DNA from 2 places in the Kribbella sp. NBC_00359 genome. Region 1 is predicted to be linked to the other one. Evidence: riboswitches for the same ligand, from Rfam matches in the RefSeq annotation. Region 1 holds a riboswitch; the other holds the start of a gene.
The links. Region 1 has a riboswitch for cobalamin ahead of OG876_RS26490 (ribonucleoside-diphosphate reductase subunit alpha). Riboswitches for the same ligand answer to the same signal wherever they lie in the genome.
Positions count from the first base shown of each region.

Region 2: another riboswitch for cobalamin. It lies ahead of OG876_RS37785 (putative cobaltochelatase); the one in region 1 lies ahead of OG876_RS26490 (ribonucleoside-diphosphate reductase subunit alpha).

Region 1 covers NZ_CP107975.1:5,414,092-5,421,014, forward strand. The annotation lists gene OG876_RS26485 (ribonucleotide-diphosphate reductase subunit beta) at 1-1,027, opposite strand, end outside; gene OG876_RS26490 (ribonucleoside-diphosphate reductase subunit alpha) at 1,024-3,837, opposite strand; cobalamin riboswitch at 3,971-4,096, opposite strand; gene OG876_RS26495 (DinB family protein) at 4,215-4,796, opposite strand; gene OG876_RS26500 (Fic family protein) at 4,886-6,172, opposite strand; gene OG876_RS26505 (class I SAM-dependent methyltransferase) at 6,243-6,923, shown strand, end outside.
Region 2 covers NZ_CP107975.1:7,765,904-7,772,826, forward strand. The annotation lists gene OG876_RS37775 (cobyrinate a,c-diamide synthase) at 1-1,203, opposite strand, end outside; gene cobO (cob(I)yrinic acid a,c-diamide adenosyltransferase) at 1,229-1,843, opposite strand; gene OG876_RS37785 (putative cobaltochelatase) at 1,845-3,983, opposite strand; cobalamin riboswitch at 4,053-4,194, opposite strand; gene OG876_RS37790 (helix-turn-helix transcriptional regulator) at 4,364-6,923, shown strand, end outside.

The sequences.
Region 1 (6,923 bases):
GGCCGCTCGATGACTGGTACTCGATGACGCGGGTCTCGAAGAAGTTCTTCTCCTTCTTCAGGTCCATCACCTCCGACATCCACCCGAAGGGGTTGCGGGTCTCGCCGAAGATCGGGGCGAGGCCGATCTGCTCGGCGCGGCGGTCGGTGATGAAGTGCATGTACTGCTCGCACAGCTCCGCGGTGAGGCCGAGCATGCCGTTCGGCATCGTGGCCCGCCCGTAGGCGACCTCCAGCTCACACGCCTCGGTCAGCATCTGCCGGACCTCGGCCTGGAACGCCTCGGTCCACAGGTGCGGGTTCTCCTGCTTGATCTGGTTGATGCAGTCGATGCCGAAGTTCAGGTGGATCGACTCGTCCCGCAGGATGTACTGGTACTGCTCGGCGATGCCGACCATCTTGTTCCGCCGGCCCAGCGACAGGATCTGCGCGAACCCGGTGTAGAACCACATCCCCTCGAACACCACGTAGAACGCGATCAGATCGCGCAGGAACGCGGTGTCGGTCGCCGGTGTCCCGGTGCGGAACTCCGGGTCCTCCAGATGCTGCGTGTACTTCAGCGCCCAGGCGTCCTTGTCCGAGATCGATGGCACCTCGCGGTACATGTTGAACAACTCGCCCTCATCCAGACCCAGCGACGTACAGATGTACTGGAAGGTGTGCGTGTGCACGGCCTCCTCGAACGCCTGGCGGAGCAGGTACTGCCGGCATTCGGGGTTGGTCAGCTGCCGGTAGACGGCGAGGACGATGTTGTTCGCGACAAGCGACTCCGCGGTGGCGAAGAACCCGAGGTTGCGCTTGAGCATCAGCCGCTCGTCGTCGGTCAATCCGTTCTGTGATTTCCACAGTGAGATGTCGGCCTGCATCGCCACCTCGGTCGGCATCCAGTGGTTGTTGCATGCGGCAAGGTATTTGTCCCAGGCCCACTGGTACTTCAACGGCAGCAATTGGTTGACGTCGGCCCGCGCGTTGATCATCGCCTTGTCGGCGACCTCGACCCGGGCAGCTCCGATCGAAAGGGCGCTCATTGGCAGGCCTCGCAGTCCGGGTCGTCGATGGCGCAGACGGCTCCCGTAGGTTCGGGAAGTGCAACCGGTACGGCGTTGAGCCGGCCGTCCGTGCCCTTCAGCGTGGACTTCTCCACATGGGTTGCTGATTGGGAACGTAGGTAATAAGTCGTCTTGAGGCCATATCGCCAAGCCGATCGGTACAGCTCGTCCAGCGCCCGGCCGGACGGCGCGGCCATGTAGAGGTTCAGCGACTGCGCCTGGTCGATCCACTTCTGCCGCCGCGACGCCGCCTTGACCAGCCACATCGGGTCGATCTCGAACGCGGTCGCGTACAGCTCGCGCAGGTCGGCCGGCACCCGCTCGATCCCGGCCAGGACGCCGTCGTGGTACTTCAGGTCCGACACCATCACCTGGTCCCACAGCCCGCGCGCCTTCAGGTCGGCGACGAGGTACGGGTTCGCGACGGTGAACTCACCGGACATGTTCGACTTCACGAACAAGTTGCTGTACGCAGGCTCGATCGACTGGCTCACGCCGCAGATGTTGGAGATCGTCGCGGTCGGCGCGATCGCCATCACGTTCGAGTTCCGCATGCCGTCGCGCAGCACCTTCTGCCGGAGCGCGTCCCAGTCCAGTTGCTTGCTCTCGTCAACGATCACGTCGCCGTCGCGAGCAGACCGGAGCAACTCCAGCGAGTCGATCGGCAGCACACCTTGACTCCACAGCGAACCGTCGTACGTTGAGTAGCGGCCACGCTCGGCGGCGAGGTCGCTGGACGCCTCGATCGCGTGGTAGCTGATCTGCTCCATCGAGCTGTCCGCGAACTCGACCGCGGCGTCGGAGGAGTACGGGATCCGCAGCGAGAACAGCGCGTCGGCGAAGCCCATCAGGCCGAGGCCGACCGGGCGGTGGCGCTGGTTCGCGCGCTCGGACTCGGGGGTGGTGTAGAAGTTCACGTCGATGACGTTGTCGAGCATCCGGACCGCCGTCTTCACGGTGTCGCGGAGCAGGTCGGCGTCGAGACCGTCCTCGGTCAGGTGCGCGACCAGGTTGACCGAGCCCAGGTTGCAGACTGCGGTCTCCTCGACGGTCGTGTTGAGGGTGATCTCGGTGCACAGGTTCGACGAGTGGACCACGCCGTCGTGCTGCTGCGGCGAGCGCAGGTTGCAGGCGTCCTTGAAGGTGATCCACGGGTGCCCGGTCTCGAACAGCACGGTCAGCATCCGGCGCCACAGGTCGACGGCCTTGACCCGCTTGAAGACCCGGATCTCACCACGGTCCGCCGCGGCTTCGTAGCCGGTGTACGCCGCGGCGAACGCAGCGCCGTACAAGTCGTGCAGGTCGGGGACCTCGTTCGGCGAGAACAGGGTCCAGTCGCCACCCGCCTCGACGCGCTGGAGGAACAGGTCCGGCACCCAGTTGGCCGTGTTCATATCGTGGGTGCGGCGGCGCTCGTCACCCGTGTTCTTGCGGAGGTCGAGGAACTCCTCGACGTCGATGTGCCAGGTCTCCAGGTACGCACAGACCGCGCCCTTGCGCTTGCCACCCTGGTTGACCGCGACGGCGGTGTCGTTGGCGATCTTCAGGAACGGTACGACGCCCTGCGACTCACCGTTGGTGCCGCGGATCTTGGCGCCGATGCCGCGGACCGGCGTCCAGTCGTTGCCGAGGCCGCCGGAGTACTTGGCGAGCAGGGCGTTGTTGCGGATGCCGTGGAAGATGCCGGCCAGGTCGTCGTCGACCGTCGTCAGGAAGCACGACGACAGCTGCGGCCGGGTGGTGCCGGAGTTGAACAGCGTCGGCGTCGACGACATGAACCGGAACGAGCTGAGCAGCTCGTAGAACTGGATCGCGCGTGCCTCCCGGTCGTCCTCGCGCAGCGCCATCCCCATCGCGACCCGGAGGAAGAACGCCTGCTGCAGTTCGAACCGGACCTTGTCGATGTGCAGCAGATACCGGTCGTACAAGGTCTGGAGGGCGAGGAAGGTGAAGTCGAGATCGCGCTCGGGACGGATCGCGGCGGCGAGCCGATCCAGGTCGAAGGTGGCCAGCTCGGGATCGAGGTGACCGGCGTCGATACCGACCTGGATGTAGCGCGGGAAGTAGTCCGCGTAGGCGGCGGTCATGTCGGCCTGGCTGGCCTGCCGGGGCTCACCGTGCACGCGGCCGAGAGCCTCGCGGCGGATCTGGTCCAGCAGCAGGCGGGACGCGGCGAAGCTGTACTGCGGCTCGGTCTCGACGTAGGACCGGGCGGCCATCACCAGCGCGAGCTCGACCTCGTGCTGCGCGATGCCGTCGTAGCAGGAGCCGAGGGTCTCGTCCAGGATCAGCTCGGGATCGACCGAGTCGAGCCCGTCGGCCGCTTCCGCGACGATCACCCGCAGCCGGTCGACGTCCAATGGCGCGGTGCTGCCGTCCGCGGCACGCACCGAGAGCGCGGGCCTCTCGGCGATCCCGGCCGGGTCAGCTGGTGTCCTGGCCCTGGTCCGCTCTTCGCGGTACAACACATAGGCCCGGGCGACCTGGTGCTCACCGGCGCGCATCAGCGCCAGCTCGACCTGGTCCTGGATGTCTTCGACCTGGACGCTGCGGCGGGCGTCGCCCCGGCTGGTCAAGGCGTCCACGACCCGGCCGGTCAGGTCGGCCACCAGGTCGCGGACCCGGTGGGTGGCGCCGGCGTCGGCGCCCTCGACCGCGAGGAACGCCTTGCTCATGGCAACGGAGACGTTGGTCGGATCGAACGCGGTGCTGCTGCCGTCACGGCGGACGACGGTCAGCTGGATCGGCTGGTCGGTCGTCACCGCGGAGGATGAGGAAGCAATGGTCACAGGTGTGCTCTCCACAGGAGTTCGGAGGACCGTCGCCGCACGGATGGGCGCATGACGAGACAGGCAGCTCCGGCCGGGAACGCTGCCGCCACGCCCTGCGACCCACCCGCGAGGTCTCGGACCGCGTGCACCGGCGGTGCACGCGCCGGTGGCAGGTATCCGGACTCGCGGACAGTCTCCGCTCACCGTTGCGGGGCAGCTCCGGATTCGCACCGGATTCCCCTGTTGCCTCGGCGTGGCCCACATCTTGTGGTCCCGGACGCGATGAGCTGTCCAAATATGTAGAGCCGCTCCGAACCACCAGCAGTAGTGATGCTAGGTGGATCGCCCTAGATGTTGTGGTAGCGCCACGCCGGGTGTCGCACATGTTGTGGTCCTCACGCCGCGACCGCAGAGAGATCCTGCAGTGTCATGATCTCCGAGCCGTGGTGGATCAGCTCCCGGTTGAGCCGGAGCACGACGTGACCGAACGGCTCGCCGGCGTCCAGTTCGGTCGCCTGGCTCAGGCCGACCGCCATCACCCGCTCCTCGTCCAGCGCGGCGATCGACTCCTGCCAGGCATCCACCCAGTGCGTCAGCCAGGCGACCGCATCGCGGGCGTTGCCGTGCAGCGTGATGTCGGCGCGGCCCTGCCGGCTCTCGCCGAACGTCCACTCCCAGCGCTCGAAGAACGTCTCGGTCAGGTGGGCGATCAGCCAGGCGATCGTGCGCGGGCCGCGATGATCCGGCTCGTCCGGCCACTGCGCCACCCACTCCCCGGACCCGAGTGATCGGTAGTGCGAGGCGTAGTGACGTCGTACGACGGTCAGGGCCTCACTGCTCGGACGCCAGAAGTACTGCTCGTCGGTCAGTTGGGCGAGCCGCCCGGACAGCACCATCCAGCTGAAGCCGAGCTGGCCTCGCACCATCGCCATCGCCGATGGTCGGTGCAGGATCTCCCAGTCGAACGGCTCCGGCATCACGATTTCCTCACGCTCCCCGTCAGGCACCTCGATTTGAGACGCGATCGAACATGTGTTCGAATTGTGTCCCGACGGGGAGGAGAAAGTCAATGTGGACGGTGTGTTGGTTCTGGCCTCGACGGCACGGGTCTGCTAGGTGGTTCGATCCTGGTATCGGCCGCCGGGCTGGCGAAGCGCCGCTCGAGCAACGTGAACGCGTCGATCAGTTCGGGCGCCTCGTAGACGCGGTTCCGGCGGCCGTCGGTGACCTCGCGCAGGACGCGCGTCTCGACCAGGCGCGCGAGTCCTTGGTTGGCGGCCTGCTGAGACCGGTCGATGAGCCGCGCGGCCGCGGCGAGCGTGAGGACCGGGGCCGCGGGCAAGGCGTCGATCAACAGATCGGTGGCGGAGCCAGCGCGGACCGGCGCGGCCCGTTCGCGCCAGGTGGTCTTCAGGTCGGTCGCCGTCTGTTCGAAGCGCGCGGCCTCCGCGGTCGCATGAGTGCATGCCATCGCGAACATCTGCAGCCAGGGATTCGCCGCCGACCGAGCCTTGATCGTGGTCGCCCGTCCGACATAACGGAAGGCTGTCAGCGCGTCGATGTACTGCGTCGCATGCGTGGCGAGCGACAGCGACACCGGTGGCACGGTCCGGGTGATGAGGCCGTCGGCCCGCAGGATCAGGTGGATCAGCGCACGCCCGGTCCGTCCGTTGCCGTCGGCAAAGGGATGGATCGTCTCGAACTGTGCGTGTGCGATCGCGGTCTTGGCCAGCACTGGCAGCCGGGACTCCCGGACGAAGGTCATCAGATCGGCGAGCAGATCGGGGAGCAGCTGCGCCGGCGGCGGGACGTAGTACGCCTCGGCGGGGGAGCGGCCGCCGATCCAGTTCTGCAGATAGCGGACCTCCCCGCCGAACTCCGGCGTCGGAGACTGGGCCATCAGCCGACGGTGGGCCTCGAGCAGGTGGTCGACCTCGAGCTTGTCGCCGGCCTGGACGGACTCGGTCACCCAGGTCATCGCGTCGACAGCGCCCAGCACTTCCTCGGCGGTGACGTCGCCGGGTCCGCTGGTCGGCCGATCGCGCAGTACGTCGGCCTTGAGCAGGCGGCGCGCGCCGACCACGAGCCCCTCGATCTGCGACGACCCGACGGCCTCGGCCCGCAACAGGAGCCGTGCCAGTGCCTCGCTGTTCGTCAGGACGGCGGCGGTCGCGTCCAGCCGGGCGAGATCGCCGGCCGCATCCTCGAGCGCGGCGAGCACGTCGTCGGTCAGGTCGAACTCGCGCCCGACCAGCGGATCCGGGAAGTACAACTCGTACGACCCACCCAACCGCTCCGCCCGGGTGAACCCGTCCGGGTGCCCAGGCCACCGGTGCAACTCGACCCGTGCCATACCTCTTATTCAACCTTATCCACAAACCTTGAACAAGAGTCCACAGCCAGTGGATGGTGAACAGGTGAGCATGAGTGCGGAGGTGTGGACCCATCTGTGGGCAGACTGGTCCGTGGCCGAACGGAGACGGACGGAGGCGCCGGTGACGTTGGACGCGCAGACACGGCAGATGGTGGCCGCCAATGAGGCCGACTGGGACGCGCGGGCGCCGCTGCACGCGGCGAGCCGGTTCTACAGTCAGCCCGCGGAGTACTGGTTCGCCGACTACGAGTGGGCAGACCTGGGCCGACTGGACGGACGCGACGTCCTCCATCTGCAATGTCATCTCGGCACCGAGACGATCGCATTCGCACGGCGTGGCGCGCGGGTCACCGGGCTGGATCTCTCCAGGAAGTCCCTCGAGGAAGCGCGCCAGATCGCAGCCGACGCTGAGCAGGACGTCGACTACGTACACGCCAACGTGTACGACGCGGTCGACGCGCTGCGGGGTCGTCAGTTCGACGTCGTCTACACCGGCAAAGGTGCGCTCTGCTATCTCCCGGACCTGCAGCAGTGGGCCGAGGTCGTTCGCGATCTGCTGAAACCTGGCGGCACCCTGTACATCGTCGAGTTCCACCCGCTGCTCAACGCACTCCGCGAGGTCTCCCTGCCCGGAGAGTCCGACGACCTCACCCTCCGCGCCGACTACCTCGAAGGCCGCGGCCCGATCGCCCACGACTCCACCGTCACCTACACCGGCGACGAGGTCCCC
Region 2 (6,923 bases), 2.4 Mb from region 1:
CACCTCGGCGTCGAGCTCGATCGCCGTACGGTGGAACTCGTGGCCCCGAACGCGGCGGCCCTCGTCGAGGAACGCGGTGGTCGTGGCGGCGATCGCCGTCCGGTAGCCGAGGGTCAGACGGCTCGTCATGCGGCCGGCCGCGGGCAGGACGCCGGTCATCGGGTGGCCGTCGAGCTCGCGGCACAGGTACAGCAGCCCGGCGCACTCGGCGATCACCGGGAGCCCGGCCGCCACCTCGGTGGCGACCTGGCGACGGAGGCCCTCGTTGGCGGACAACGCCTCGGCATGCAGTTCGGGGAAACCACCGCCGAGATAGAGCGCCGCAGTCGCCTCAGGCAATGGATCGGACAACGGGTCGAAGGCAACCACTTCGGCACCGGCGGCAACGAGCAACTCGGTGGTCTCGGTGTAGTGGAACGAGAAAACGGGGCCGCTGGCAACGGCAATCACCGGACGCCCATCCTCGGCCGGAGTCACCTCGGCGGCCGGATCCCACGGCTCGACGACGACCGGCGCCGCGGCTCGAGCAGCCGCGACGAAGGCCTCCAGGTCAACCCCCTGACGGACAAGTTCGGCCGCCGCCTCGACCGCGTCGGCCGCCTGCTCCCGTTGCTCACCGGCTGGGACCAGACCGAGGTGCCGGCTGGGCACAGTCAGGCGGGTGTCGCGCCGGAGGACACCGAGCACGGGTACGCCGGTCGGCGCGACGCCGGCGCGGACCTCGGCCTCGTGCCGGTCCGAGCCGACCTTGTTCAGGACCACGCCGACGATCCGCACCTCGGTGTCGAAGGCAACGAAACCCTGGACGACGGCACCGACACTGCGTCCGGCCGCCGACGCGTCCACGACCAGTACGACGGGTGCCTGAAGCAACTTCGCGACGTGGGCGGTGGACGCATATCCCTCGGTCCCGAGGGCACCGTCGTACAGACCCATGACGCCCTCGACGACGGCGAGGTCCGCACCGACGGCCCCGTGCGCGAACAGCGGCGCGACCCGCTCCTCCCCCGACAGCATCGGATCGAGATTCCGCCCCGGTCGCCCGGTGGCGACCGCGTGGAAACCGGGATCGATGTAGTCGGGTCCGACCTTGAATCCCGCGACCGTGTGCCCGGCCTGCCGCAGCGCTGCCATCAGCCCGACGGCAACGGTCGTCTTCCCCGCCCCCGAAGACGGCGCCGCCACCACCACCCGCGGAATCACGCGCCCTCCCCCCGCGACCGTGCGCTCACCACTCGATGCCCTTCTGGCCCTTCTGGCCGGCGTCCATCGGGTGCTTGATCTTCGTCATCTCGGTCACCAGGTCGGCGGCTTCGAGCAGCCGCGGATCAGCGTTGCGGCCGGTGATGACGACGTACTGGTGGCCCGGCCGGTTCACGAGCGTGTCGACCACCTCGTCGACGTCGACCCAGCCCCACTTCATCGGGTACGTGAACTCGTCCAGGACGTAGAGGTCGTGCGTCTGCGCAGCGATCCGCCGCTGGATCTCCCGCCAGCCCTCGAGCGCGTCGGCGGCGTGGTCTTCGTCGGTGCCGGCCTTGCGCGACCAGCTCCACCCCTCACCCATCTTGTGCCACTCGACCGGGCCGCCCGCACCGGTTGCCGCGTGCAACTGCCCGAGAGCCTTGAAGGCGCCCTCTTCACCGACCTTCCATTTCGCGCTCTTCACGAACTGGAACACGCCGATGTTCCAGCCCTGGTTCCAGCCGCGCAGCGCCATCCCGAAGGCGGCCGTCGACTTTCCCTTCATCTCGCCGGTGTGCACCATCAGCAGCGGGCGGTTCCGGCGTTGCCGGGTGGTCAGGCCGTCCGCCGGGACGACCGTCGGCTGTCCTTTCGGCATCTCAGGCCGCCCTCCGCTCGGTGACGGTGCGGATGAGGTTGCCCGCGGCAACTTCCCCGAGGTCGAGGTACTCCGCGCCCAGGTCCGCGGCGAGCTCCCCGGCCAGGCCGAGCCGGACCCCGCGACGCGGTTCGCAGTCGACCACGACGGTGGCGATCCCCTGCTGAGCGAGCCATCCGGCGGCCTGCCTCGCCCGGGCGAACGCTTTGTCTCCGTGGGTCGCGCGGCCGTCGGTGACAAGCACGAGCAGGGGCCGACGTCGTGGGTCGCGGATCGCGGCGATCCGTAGTACCTCCGCCGCCTGGAGCAGACCTTCGGCAAGGGGTGTGCGCCCACCGGTCGGTAGCGACTCGAGACGTCGTACGGCGGTCTCAACGCTGCCGGTGGGCGGCAAGGCAACCGTGGCCGCGGCGCCGGCGAACGTGATGAGGCCGACGGTGTCGCGACGCTGGTACGCGTCGAGCAGCAGCGAGACGATCGCGGTCTTCACTGCCCCCATCCGCTGCTTCGTCCCCATCGACCCCGACGCGTCAACACAGAACAGAACAAGGTTGCCCTCGCGCCCTTCCCGCACGGCGAGCCGCACATCCGAGGGTCGTACGGCGAGCCCGGCACCGGCGCGACCCCGAGCGTGCTGATGCGGGGCGGCGGACCGGATGGTCGCCAGCAGATGCGGACGCCCAGCCTCCCGACCGATGCGGGCGCGATCACCCACCACGCGCCCGACCTCGGTGATCGCCCGGGACCGACGCCCGGCGACACCGGCGCCCGCGGCCTGCACGCTGAGCAGTCGCGCCTTGTAGGGCTCGGAGCTTCCAACCACCTCGCCGACCGGCGCCGGCCGGCCGCCCGCCTCGCCGGCCTCTCGGCCCGCGCCGGTGGCCGCCGAGTCCGAATCGGCGCCGGACTCAGCACCACCCGAGGCGGCCGAGTCGGCATCCGCCCGGCGCCCCTCGGAGCGGTCCGCGCCAGATAGGTTCGCCTCCGACCGGTCTGCTTCCGCCCGGTCTGCGTCGGGCCGGTCTGCGTCGGTCGGATCGGCCGGACTGCCGTCGTCTGTGGGGTCCACTCCCCCACCACCCGGGCCGTCGGGGTTGTCGTCGGGGTTGGGTGGTGGGGTGCTGTCTTGGATGGCTTGTTCTAGTTGGTCCTCGTCGAGGCCGGGGGCGTCGAAGGGGTTCCGGCGGCGGCGGTGGGGCAGGGCGAGTTTGGCGGCGGCGCGGACGTCGTCGACCTCGACGACGGTGCGACCGGACCAGGCCGCGTGAGCGACCGCCGTACGCGCGGTGACCAGGTCGGCGCGCATGCCGTCAACGTCGAAGGACGCGCAGATCTCGGCGATCTGGCGGAGCGCGGCGTCGGTCAGGATCACCTCGGTGATCAGGTCGCGCGCCTTGACGATGCGCTCGGCGAGTTCCCGCTGCGGTCCGTCGTGCCGCGCGACAAAGCCCGCCGGATCGGCCTCGTACGCGAGCCGCGCACGCATCACCTCCACCCGCACGGCAGGATCGCGGCTGGCGACGACGTCGACGGTCAGGCCGAAGCGATCGAGCAACTGCGGTCGGAGCTCGCCCTCCTCCGGGTTCATCGTGCCGACCAGGACGAAGCGCGCCGGGTGCGTGACGGACACCCCGTCACGTTCGACGGTCGCGCGGCCCATCGCGGCGGCGTCGAGCAGTACGTCGACCAGGTGATCGTGCAGGAGGTTGACCTCGTCGACGTACAGCAATCCACGGTGCGCGGCAGCAAGCAGACCGGGTTCGTACGCCGTGATGCCCTCGGCGAGCGCCTTCTCCAGATGCAGCGACCCGAGCACCCGGTCCTCGGTCGCGCCGACGGGCAACTCGACCAGCCGGGCAGGCCGGTTGAGGGCCTCCGTGCTGTGGTGCGGGCCGTCGGGACAGGTGTCGTCAGGGTGCTCGGGGTCGCAGGAGAACCGGCAGCCCGGCACAACGTCCACGGGCGGGAGGATCTCGGTCAGCGCGCGGACCGCGGTCGACTTCGCCGTACCCTTCTCGCCCCGGATCAGCACCCCGCCGATCGCCGGCGAGATGGCCGCCAGGATCAGGGCGAGCTGAAGGTCGTCCATTCCGACCACGGCGGTGAACGGGAATCCGGTGGACGGTGAGGCTGGCCGCATCGGCGGTGGGTCCCTTCGTCGAGCGGGTATCCACGCCCGCCACGGCTGGTACGCCGTACCGCGGTGACCGCGGGCCGGCGGACGGACGCGGATGTCCTGGCTCCCGGGCCGCGTCGACTTCGATCAGGCCCGGTCACAGTGGCGGGACCGCCCCGGACTCCCGGCCTCAGCCGGTCACCGGTGTTCCTCCACAACCGTCGGCCCGATCATGGCACACCCCGCCCGCCCGGCAACCATCACGGTCACGTGGCAACCCCCACGTCGACACCACCGTCCCGAAGTGCATCAGGCCCGGCGGCTCGCGCTCAGTGACCGCGGTGTGGGTCTCGGTCGGCTCTGGGCCTCCCGTCAGCCCGCCTGAGGGTGTTGACTGAGGACGTATGGGGGGTCTGCGGCCCGATCATCGCTTCGCCGGACGCGCAGCCGAACAACGGTTCCTCGGCGACGTGCTGCTCGACGCCGTGGCCGGCGTACCGCACGCGATCGTCATCCATGGCGAAGCCGGCATCGGCAAGACCCGCCTTGCCCGTGAGGTCTGCAGCGATTCGCAGCTGAACGTGCTCTGGGGATCGAGCGTGCACTTCGGTGGCGCGTCGGTCCCGTTCGCCCCGATCGCCGGCGCCTTGCAGGACTGGCTGAGCCGCGCGGATGCCGACGAGAGGGCCGAAACTCTCGCCGGGACCGATGAGCTGAGTGCCTTGCTGCCCTCGCTCGGCGTCAGTGGCGGCGTCGACGCCACGAGGCTTCCGATGCTCGTCGACCTCGTACTCAACCGGATCGCGGTACGACGGCCGACAGTGGTGGTCGTCGACGACCTGCAATGGGCCGACGTCGCCTCCCTGGACGCGATGGCCTACCTGATCGCCGGATTCCGCTCCCAGCCGTTGGTACTGCTGGCCACGTGCAGGACCGAGGAACGCGGCGAGGGGCATCCCCTCCATTCCTGGCTTGCCGACATGCGCCGGATGCCCTTCTTCGGCGAGCTCCGGTTGGATCCGCTGGACCTGGACGGCACCAGCAGCGAGATCGAAGGACTGCTCGGCCAGGCGCCGGACGTCGAACTCGCCGCCGAGGTCCTGGCCAGATCGGACGGCAACCCCTACCTCGTCGAACTGATGGTCAGCGGTCTGTCCGGCGCTGAGCGCACTCTTCCGGCCACCGTTCCCGCTGCGCTCCGCGAAGCCCTGCTCGCCGCCTGGCACAGCCTGTCGGACCAGGCCCGCTTGGTCACCAGAATCCTCGCCGTCGGCGGCCGACCAACCTCATCGGCCGTCCTGACCGAGGTCGCCGCCGCCCACGGACTCGACGCGAGCTCGATCACCCCCTGTCTCGCGGAAGCTCACGACCGCGGTGTCGTGGAAACCGCACCCGACGGCACCTCCTGGTTCCGGCACCCGCTCTTGGCCGACGTCTTGTACGACGGCCTGTCACCAGACCAAGCCGCGGAGCTCCATACCGACTACATCCGCGTACTCGAATCACGTCCCACCGAGATTGAGGCTGCCGACCTCGCGATCCACAACGAAAGAGCCGGAAACCTCGACGCCACCTACCACTGGTCCCTCGTGGCAGCCGATCACGCAGAAGGCCTGCGAGCCCCAACAGAGGAGGCGATCCAACTCCGCCGCGCGTGCGCTCTCTGGGAAACGGTGTCACCGACCATCCGCGGCGGGCGCGACGAGAGAATCGGCCTGTTACGGCGAACGAGCGCAGTCTGCGAGCGGGCAGGCTGGCCCGAGGTTTCAGTCACGCTCCTCACGGAGGCGCTGAGTTTGGTGAACAGGAAGCAGCAGCCGTTGCTGGCCAGCAATCTGCTGGTCTTGAGGGCCAACTGCCGCTGGCAATCGACATCGCCGGCGATGGCCGACCTGGACGAGTTCCTCGAAGCGATCGAGCTGACGACGGACTTCCCCGAAAGTGCGGAACGCGCCGTCGCGTTCGCCGAGCTAGCTGAGACCGAGGGCATGCATGGCCTGCCGAACGCCGAGATGCATGCGGACGAAGGCGTCCGGATCGGCCGCACATCAGGCTCGGTTCAGGCTCTTGGCCGGGCGGTCTGCGCACGCGCGTCGGTGTTGGGGGATTACGCGCCGCTGGCCTCGCTCGCCGAGGCTGACCTGTCACTGCAGATGGCGACGGCCTGCGGAGATACCAACACCGCCAACGACGCCGCCATCATCCGTTTCAATGCCCTGCACGAGCTCGGCCGGTGGGCCGAAGCAGCCGAGCTCACCCGCGCGGCTTACTTCAGCACCCTCGCCGACGGCGCCGGCTCCTGGGCATACTTCCTCGCGGGCATAGCCGCGCTCGAGTTGATCGACCTCGACCGCTGGGACGAGTGCCGGGCATTGCTGCGGTCCGCGCTCGCCGGACGATCCGCCGGGATCCCTGGAGCAGCTGTCAGGCTGGCTGCGAGCAGGCTGAGTGTGAGGTCAGGGAGGACCGAAGAAGCACGACAGCACTTCGATCGGGTACTGGAGTTGATCTCCGACAACTTCAACCCGCTCCGCCCGACCGTGACCTTCATCGGTATCGAACTGATGCTCGCCGAAGGCGCGGCTGCGGAAGCCGTGACCTGGGCACGCCCACGGCTGACGGCTCTGGATCAGCCTCCCGATCCCTGGGACGATGAGGTGCTTCCGCTCTACGCCTGGGCCGCAGCCGAGGCGGCTCGCGTTGCCCGGGATCGCGGTGATCCCGCCGGAGTGGCCGCGGCGGTGGAGGCGCTGGACGGTGTCATCGACGACTGGCCGCGGGAGCCGTTCGTCGACGCCATGGGAGGGGTGGACGTCCAGGCGATGAATCAGGCGCTCTGGGCGGCCGAGATCAGCCGCTGCCGGGATACTCCGGATCAGCCCGAGCGTTGGCGCCGGGCCGTGGAGACCTGCGGTGCCGCGGGGTGTCGTTGGTACCAGGCGATCGCCCAGTGGCGGTGCGCCG